One region of the Pseudomonas sp. H1_A03 genome, then DNA from elsewhere that is predicted to be linked to it. Evidence: predicted binding sites of a transcription regulator. Region 1 holds the regulator's gene; the other holds the start of a gene.
The links. Region 1 encodes sigma-54, which starts transcription at its own class of promoters, with help from an activator protein. Its sites were predicted from a motif close to ANTGGCATNNANNTTGCTNT; they were not measured.
Positions count from the first base shown of each region.

Region 1 (3,960 bases):
GCTGCTGAGGGGGTGGCGTCGGCGTGTTTCGGAGAAACGCTTGAGCAGCGTCTCTTCGTCGGCATCCAGGTACAGCACATCGCAATGAATGTGCTTGGCCCGCACTTCCTCGAGCAATTGTGGAAATCGCTCAAGATGGCTGGGCAGGTTGCGGGCATCTATCGAAACGGCGACCAGGGGTTGCGCCAGTTCAGTATGGATCAGCGCGCGTTCCGCCAATTCCGGCAGCAGGCCGGCGGGCAAATTGTCGATGCAGTAGAAACCGCTGTCCTCAAGGACATTGAGGGCGGTGCTTTTACCTGAGCCGGAACGGCCGCTGACGATGATCAAGCGCATGATTACTGCCCGTTCTGTTCGTCCACGACAACCTGATACAGCGCCTCATTACTGCTGGCACTGCGCAGTTTGTCGCGTACTTCCTTGCGGTCGAGCATGCTGGCGATCTGCCGAAGCAGTTCCAGGTGTGCATCGGTGGCAGCTTCCGGGACCAGCAAAACAAACAGCAGGTCGACCGGGGCGCCATCGATAGCGTCGAAATCGATGGGATGGTCCAAGTGCAGCAGGGCGCTGACAGGCGTCTCGCAGCCTTTGAGGCGGCAGTGGGGAATAGCGATGCCGTTACCAAAACCGGTCGAGCCAAGTTTTTCACGAGCAATCAGTGCCTCGTACACAGTTTGCGTTTCCAGTTCAGGCACTTCACGGCCGATCAGGTTGGCAATTTGTTCGAGGGCGCGTTTTTTACTGCCGCCCGGCACGTTCACAAGGGAACGGCCGGGGGTCAGGATGGTTTCAAGTCGGATCATGGGGGGAGAGTTAACGACCTGTACCTTGCATCAGGTGCAGATTCTTTTCCTTATGCTTTATGAGTTGGCGGTCCAGCTTGTCGTAGAGCGAGTCGATCGCCGCGTACATGTCCTCATGTTCCGCATTGGCGACGAGCTTGGCATTCGGTACGTGCAGGGTGGCCTCGATTTTCTGCTTGAGCTTATCGACCTCCATGATGACCTGCACGTTGGTGATCTTGTCAAAATGCCCCGCAAGCTTGTTCAGCTTGCTTTCGGTGTATTCACGCAGGGGTTTGGTGACTTCCAGCTGGTGTCCACTGATGTTGACTTGCATACAGCTTCTCCTTCGTTGCCAGTGCATAAAGCGACAGGCGAAAGCGCCTGCCACTGGAACGCTGTGGCCCGCCCGTCACATCAAACGCTTACGCTCGCTGGAAGGCGCGATCCCGAGGGACTCGCGGTACTTGGCGACGGTTCGACGGGCGACCTGAATGCCTTGTGCCTCCAGTAAACCAGCGATCTTACTGTCACTCAATGGCTTTTTCTGATTTTCCGCGGCAACCAGTTTTTTGATGATCGCGCGAATCGCCGTGGACGAGCATTCACCGCCTTCGGAGGTGCTGACGTGGCTGGAGAAAAAGTATTTCAGTTCATAAATACCCCGTGGGGTATGCATGAATTTTTGCGTGGTTACCCGAGAAATCGTCGATTCATGCATGCCAACCGCCTCGGCGATGTCATGCAGTACCAACGGTTTCATCGCCTCGTCGCCGTATTCCAGGAAGCCGCGCTGGTGCTCGACGATCTGGGTGGCCACTTTCATCAGGGTTTCGTTGCGGCTTTGCAGGCTCTTGATAAACCAGCGAGCTTCCTGCAATTGGTTGCGCATGAAGGTGTTATCGGCGCTGGTGTCAGCGCGACGCACAAAACCGGCGTATTGCGGGTTGACCCGCAGGCGTGGCACCGACTCCTGGTTCAGTTCAACCAGCCAGCGCTCGTTATCCTTGCGCACGATCACGTCGGGAACCACGTATTCGGCTTCGCTGGACTCGATTTGCGAGCCAGGACGCGGGTTGAGACTTTGTACCAGCTCAATGACCTGGCGCAGGTCGTCTTCCTTGAGCTTCATGCGGCGCATCAGTTGGCTGTAGTCGCGGCTGCCCAGCATGTCGATGTAATCGGTGACCAGGCGCTGGGCCTCGGCGAGCCAGGGGGTCTTGGCGGGCAGTTGGCGCAATTGCAGCAGCAGGCATTCGCTGAGGGAGCGCGCACCGATGCCAGCGGGTTCGAACTGCTGGATGCGGTGCAGGACGGCTTCGATCTCGTCCAGCTCGATATCCAGTTCAGGGTCGAATGCTTCGAGAATTTCCTCAAGCGTCTCGTCCAAGTAGCCCTGGTTATTGATGCAGTCGATCAGGGTCACGGCGATCAGGCGATCGGTGTCCGACATCGGCGCCAGGTTCAGTTGCCACAGCAGGTGGCTCTGCAGGCTTTCGCCGGCGGAGGTGCGGGTGGTGAAATCCCACTCGTCATCGTCATTGCTGGGCAGGCTGCTGGCGCTGGTCTGGTAGACGTCTTCCCAGGCGGTGTCGACGGGAAGCTCGTTGGGAATGCGTTCGTTCCAGTCGCCTTCCTCGAGGTTATCCACCGTTGGGGCGGTTTCCTGATAGGAGGGTTCCTGCGCATCGGGGTTGGGTTTTTGCTCGATGTTATCGGCCAGCGGGTCTGCATTATCGAAGTCGTCGCCTTCTTCCTGGCGTTCGAGCATCGGATTGGACTCCAGGGCCTCCTGGATTTCCTGTTGCAGGTCCAGGGTCGACAATTGGAGCAGGCGGATGGCCTGTTGCAGCTGCGGTGTCATCGTCAGCTGCTGGCCCATTCTCAGGACTAGCGATGGTTTCATGGCAGGGGCTTAACACCTTATTCGCCGGCGCAATGCGCCATCCACGACAGGGCGCGTGAGCGCCAAACATAAGCAAATTATATGCCTGATATCGGGGGCTTTGCCTAGAGCGCGGTAACAATAAAAATCCAGAGGTTTTCATTGACTCCCGCGCACCTTGGCAATCGGCCGTGACACCACGGTGTTTACAGGCGGAACTCGTGACCCAGGTACACTTCCTTGACCAGTTCATTGGCCAGGATGGTGGCGGAGTCGCCTTCAGCGATCAGTTGACCATCGTTGACGATATACGCGGTTTCGCAGATATCGAGCGTCTCACGGACGTTGTGGTCGGTGATCAGCACGCCAATGCCCTTAGCCTTGAGGTGGTGAATGATCTGCTTGATGTCGCCGACCGATATTGGGTCGACGCCGGCAAACGGTTCGTCCAACAGGATGAACTTCGGTGCAGTGGCCAGGGCACGAGCGATTTCTACGCGGCGGCGCTCACCACCGGACAGGCTCATGCCGAGGTTGTCGCGGATATGGTTGATGTGGAATTCCTGCAGCAGGCTTTCCAGCTCCTTGCGACGACCGTCACGGTCGAGTTCCTTGCGGGTCTCGAGGATGGCCATGATGTTATCGGCCACCGACAGTTTGCGGAAGATCGACGCTTCCTGCGGAAGATAGCCGATACCGGCGCGGGCACGGCCGTGCATCGGCTGGTGGCTCACGTCCAAGTCATCGATCAGTACGCGACCCTGATCCGCCTGGACCAGCCCGACGATCATGTAGAAGCAGGTGGTCTTGCCGGCGCCGTTGGGGCCGAGCAAGCCGACGATCTGGCCGCTGTCGATCGACAGGCTGACGTCGCGCACGACCTGACGGCCTTTATAGGCCTTGGCCAGATGCTGGGCTTTCAGGGTTGCCATTACTCGGCCTTCTTCTTCGGCTGGATAACCATGTCGATGCGTGGGCGCGGTGCGGTGACCTTGTTGCCATTGGCACGACCGGCGTTAGCGATCTGTTTCACGGTGTCGTAGGTGATCTTCTCACCTTCCGTGGAGTTGCCGTCGGGGCTGAGCACCTTGGCTTGGTCGATCAGCACGATGCGGTTCTGCTGGGCGTGATACTGGATGGTCTTGCCGTAACCCTTCATCGGGCCGGTGTCGGTAGCGGACTGCTTCTGTTCGAAGTAAGCCAGGTTGCCCACCGAAGTGACCACGTCAATATCGCCAGCCTGGGTGCGAGTCAGGGTCACCGTGTTGCCGGTGATCTTCATCGAGCCCTGGG
Region 1 covers NZ_CP162829.1:2,270,984-2,274,943, forward strand. Annotated here, with positions in the region: gene rapZ (RNase adapter RapZ) at 1-336, opposite strand, end outside; gene ptsN (PTS IIA-like nitrogen regulatory protein PtsN) at 339-803, opposite strand; gene hpf (ribosome hibernation-promoting factor, HPF/YfiA family) at 814-1,119, opposite strand; gene AB4O35_RS10435 (RNA polymerase factor sigma-54) at 1,195-2,688, opposite strand; gene lptB (LPS export ABC transporter ATP-binding protein) at 2,874-3,599, opposite strand; gene lptA (lipopolysaccharide transport periplasmic protein LptA) at 3,599-3,960, opposite strand, start outside.

Region 2 (3,960 bases), 160 kb from region 1:
CCTGAGTTCATCGAAGTCGACCTGTCGGCTGCTGAAATCGGCACCATCATCCACCTGTCCGACCTCAAAGCCCCTAAAGGCGTTGAGTTCGTAGCACTGGCTCACGACGACGACAAGGCTGTTGCCAACGTCCACGCGCCACGTGTAGTAGCAGAAGATGAAGAAGGCGAAACCGCTGCAGAGTAATTTGCTCTGTAACGTCGGAGCTTGAGGAAACATCGCGGACCGAAACGTAGCGAGAAAGCGGGCGATAACGCGAAGTTTATCTCTGGATAAGTTAGCTTCTGTCGTCCACTTTCGCCGCAACCAGGTTGCGGCGATGTTATCCACAACTCCAAAGGAAGGGCCCCTGTCGTGACTGCCATTAAACTGATCGTTGGCCTGGGAAATCCAGGCGCCGAATACGAACAGACCCGGCATAACGCGGGGGCCCTTTTTGTTGAGCGCATCGCCCACGCACAAGGTGTAAACCTTGCGGCCGATCGCAAATATTTTGGCCTGACCGGGCGCTTCTCGCATCAGGGTCAGGATGTTCGTCTGCTGATTCCCACCACCTACATGAACCGCAGCGGCCAGTCTGTCGCGGCGCTTGCGGGCTTCTTCCGGATCAAACCCGAGGAAATCCTGGTGGCCCATGACGAACTGGACCTGCCACCCGGCGTTGCCAAGCTCAAGCTCGGCGGCGGGCATGGCGGGCACAATGGCCTGCGCGACATCATCGCGCAGCTGGGTAATCAGAATAATTTCTACCGTCTGCGGCTCGGCATTGGCCACCCAGGCGTTGCCAGTATGGTTTCAAATTTCGTCCTGGGTCGTGCGCCACGCGCCGAACAGGAAAAACTCGATGCCAGCATCGATTTTGCCCTCGGCGTGCTGCCGGATATCTTCGCCGGTGAATGGAACCGCGCGATGAAAAACCTGCACAGCCAGAAGGCTTGACTCTTACCGAGGGGAAACACCATGGGATTCAATTGCGGCATCGTCGGCCTGCCCAACGTCGGCAAATCCACCCTGTTCAACGCCCTGACCAAGTCCGGTATTGCAGCGGAGAACTTCCCCTTCTGCACCATCGAGCCCAACAGCGGCATCGTGGCTATGCCGGACCCGCGCCTGGCGGCATTGGCGGCCATCGTCAATCCCAAGCGCATCCTGCCGACCACCATGGAATTCGTCGACATCGCCGGCCTGGTAGCCGGTGCGTCGAAAGGTGAAGGCCTGGGTAACAAGTTCCTGGCCAACATCCGCGAAACCGATGCGATCGCCCACGTGGTCCGCTGCTTCGAAGACGAGAACGTGATTCACGTCTCCAACAGCGTTGACCCGAAGCGTGACATCGAGATCATCGACCTGGAACTGATCTTCGCCGACCTCGACAGCTGCGAAAAGCAACTGCAAAAAGTCGCGCGTAACGCCAAGGGCGGCGACAAGGACGCAGTGGTCCAGAAAGGCCTGCTGGAGCAGTTGATTGCTCACTTCACCGAAGGCAAGCCTGCGCGCAGCCTGATGAAGAACATGAGCACCGACGAAAAAGCGATGATCAAGGGCTTCCATTTGCTGACGACCAAGCCTGTGATGTACATCGCCAACGTTGCTGAAGACGGCTTCGAGAACAACCCGCTGCTGGACGTGGTCAAGGCCATTGCCGACGAAGAAGGCGCGATCGTGGTTCCGGTGTGCAACAAGATCGAAGCAGAAATCGCCGAGCTGGATGACGGCGAAGAAAAAGACATGTTCCTCGAGGCCCTGGGCCTGGAAGAGCCTGGCCTGAACCGAGTGATCCGCGCTGGCTACGAAATGCTGCACCTGCAGACTTACTTCACCGCCGGTGTCGAAGAAGTCCGCGCCTGGACCGTCAAAGTCGGCGCCACCGCGCCACAGGCTGCCGGCGTGATCCACACCGACTTCGAGAAGGGCTTCATCCGCGCCGAAGTGATCGCCTACAACGACTTCATCCAGTACAAGGGCGAAGCCGGTACCAAGGAAGCCGGTAAGTGGCGCTTGGAAGGTAAGGAATACATCGTTAAAGATGGCGATGTGATGCACTTCCGTTTCAACGTGTAAGTGCTGCCTGCGGTTTATACCGAGCTAAAAAAAGCCGATGCATTGCATCGGCTTTTTTGTGGGCGCTTGAACGAACTCGAATGTCGGGAAATTTGAAACTGCTAGATAAAATGACAAAATTCCTGAGCGTGAAACTTGCTCTAACACTTTAAAAACACAAAAAACTTATAACTAATTACGGCACTCAGAAAAATACCAAGCCGCTAAAAACTACTTACTATAATTTTAAGATTTCTCTTACGCAAAACTTAAAAAAAAACACAAATCAACACTTGTAATTTTTTAATTTTTTCAAATTACACACTTCACCTCCCCCAAAGTTTTGCCCCCATCATGACAACATAAAAAAATCCTGATTAACTAAGAACATAGGGAGATAGCCCTCTGAAAGCGGCCTCTGCATTGGAGCAAATTGCTATGTCGACGATTAGCCAGAACAGGCTCATAACAGATATAACCTTTCCTGATTGCCCGAGCATCCAAACAACTATAAACAATACCGCCACTCTTGATATAGATATTCTCTTGCTGGGAGAAACAGGTACCGGTAAAGATACACTGGCACAACACATCCACTACCTCTCCCACCGCAAGGGAAACTTCATTGCGGTTAACTGTGCCGCCATCCCGGAAAGCTTGGCCGAAAGCCAACTGTTCGGCGTCAATAGCGGCGCGTACACCGGTGCAGTACAGTCACGAGCAGGCGTCATCGAGGCCGCACACCTGGGCACCTTGTACTTGGACGAGATCGATAGCATGCCACTCGCATTGCAAGCCAAGCTGTTACGGGCGCTGGAGTCGCGGGGTGTTGAGCGCTTGGGCTCAACCCGGTTCATACCGGTGGACATGCGTGTCATCGCGTCCGCCCAACAATCACTGCATGAGATGGTCGAGCAAGGTAGGTTCAGACGGGACCTGTATTTCCGCCTTAATGTTGTCAATATTAGTCTTCCCCCACTGCGTCATCGGCGCGAACGCATCATCCCTTTATTTCTGAACATGACTCGGCAGGAAGCCGCCTACTATCACTGCACTACTCCCTGCCCCTCCAGCGAACTACTCCAGCAACTGCTATGCCATTCATGGCAGGGCAATGTGCGCGAACTACGCTCTACGGCTAAACGCTTTGTATTGGGCTTGACGCCCCTGGCGGCGGCTGAGGTGGGCATTCCGCGAATCAAGTCGAGTCTTAAAGAGCGAATGCAACAAATCGAAAAAGTACTGATCGAGGAATCTCTACACCGCAACGCTCACTGTGTGGATGGCGCAGCGAAGGAATTGGGAGTGGCCAAGCGGACGCTATATTACCGAATGAAACAACTGGACATATTATTGAGTTAAGGCCGCAGGCTCATCCACTGAAAACCATGACTTTCCACCAACAATGACACACTCTAAACGGCGCGTTTACGCTCGCCAAGAACTATACATGAAAGCCATGATTGTTCAAAAAGATGCCGCAACATTGTGCAAGTATTACATCGAGAGCAAAGCTGGAAGACCGTGCAATATTTTGAAATGCCATGGTGTAAATATCTGGAACTAATTAATTTCGAGCACCACTCATTTTGTGGTCCTAGACGGATGACCATGTACTCCTGACATCCGAATATCGGCCCACGTGATGCGAACACTCAAATTGAAAATTGGAGATATACCTATGATTCCAAGTTCCAGCAATTCGCCGTACAGCGGATATAACGCATACCAAAACGCTGACACTCAAATGGAGGGAGAAAAGCAGCGAGCCAAAGAGGACCAACTTATAGCCGCTAAAGACATGAATGACGCAAAAAAAGATTCATACGACAAAGCCACCATTCAAGCGCGAAACTAATAAAGCTCATCTCCCCGACTCATGGTCGGGGAGATGGCAATAAACGATAAACAGACAACGTT
Region 2 covers NZ_CP162829.1:2,112,585-2,116,544, reverse strand. Annotated here, with positions in the region: gene AB4O35_RS09650 (50S ribosomal protein L25/general stress protein Ctc) at 1-186, shown strand, start outside; gene pth (aminoacyl-tRNA hydrolase) at 355-939, shown strand; gene ychF (redox-regulated ATPase YchF) at 961-2,061, shown strand; gene AB4O35_RS09635 (sigma 54-interacting transcriptional regulator) at 2,479-3,402, shown strand.
Region 2: a site for sigma-54 is predicted at 2,184-2,203, ahead of AB4O35_RS09635 (sigma 54-interacting transcriptional regulator). Genes of this name have one in related genera too.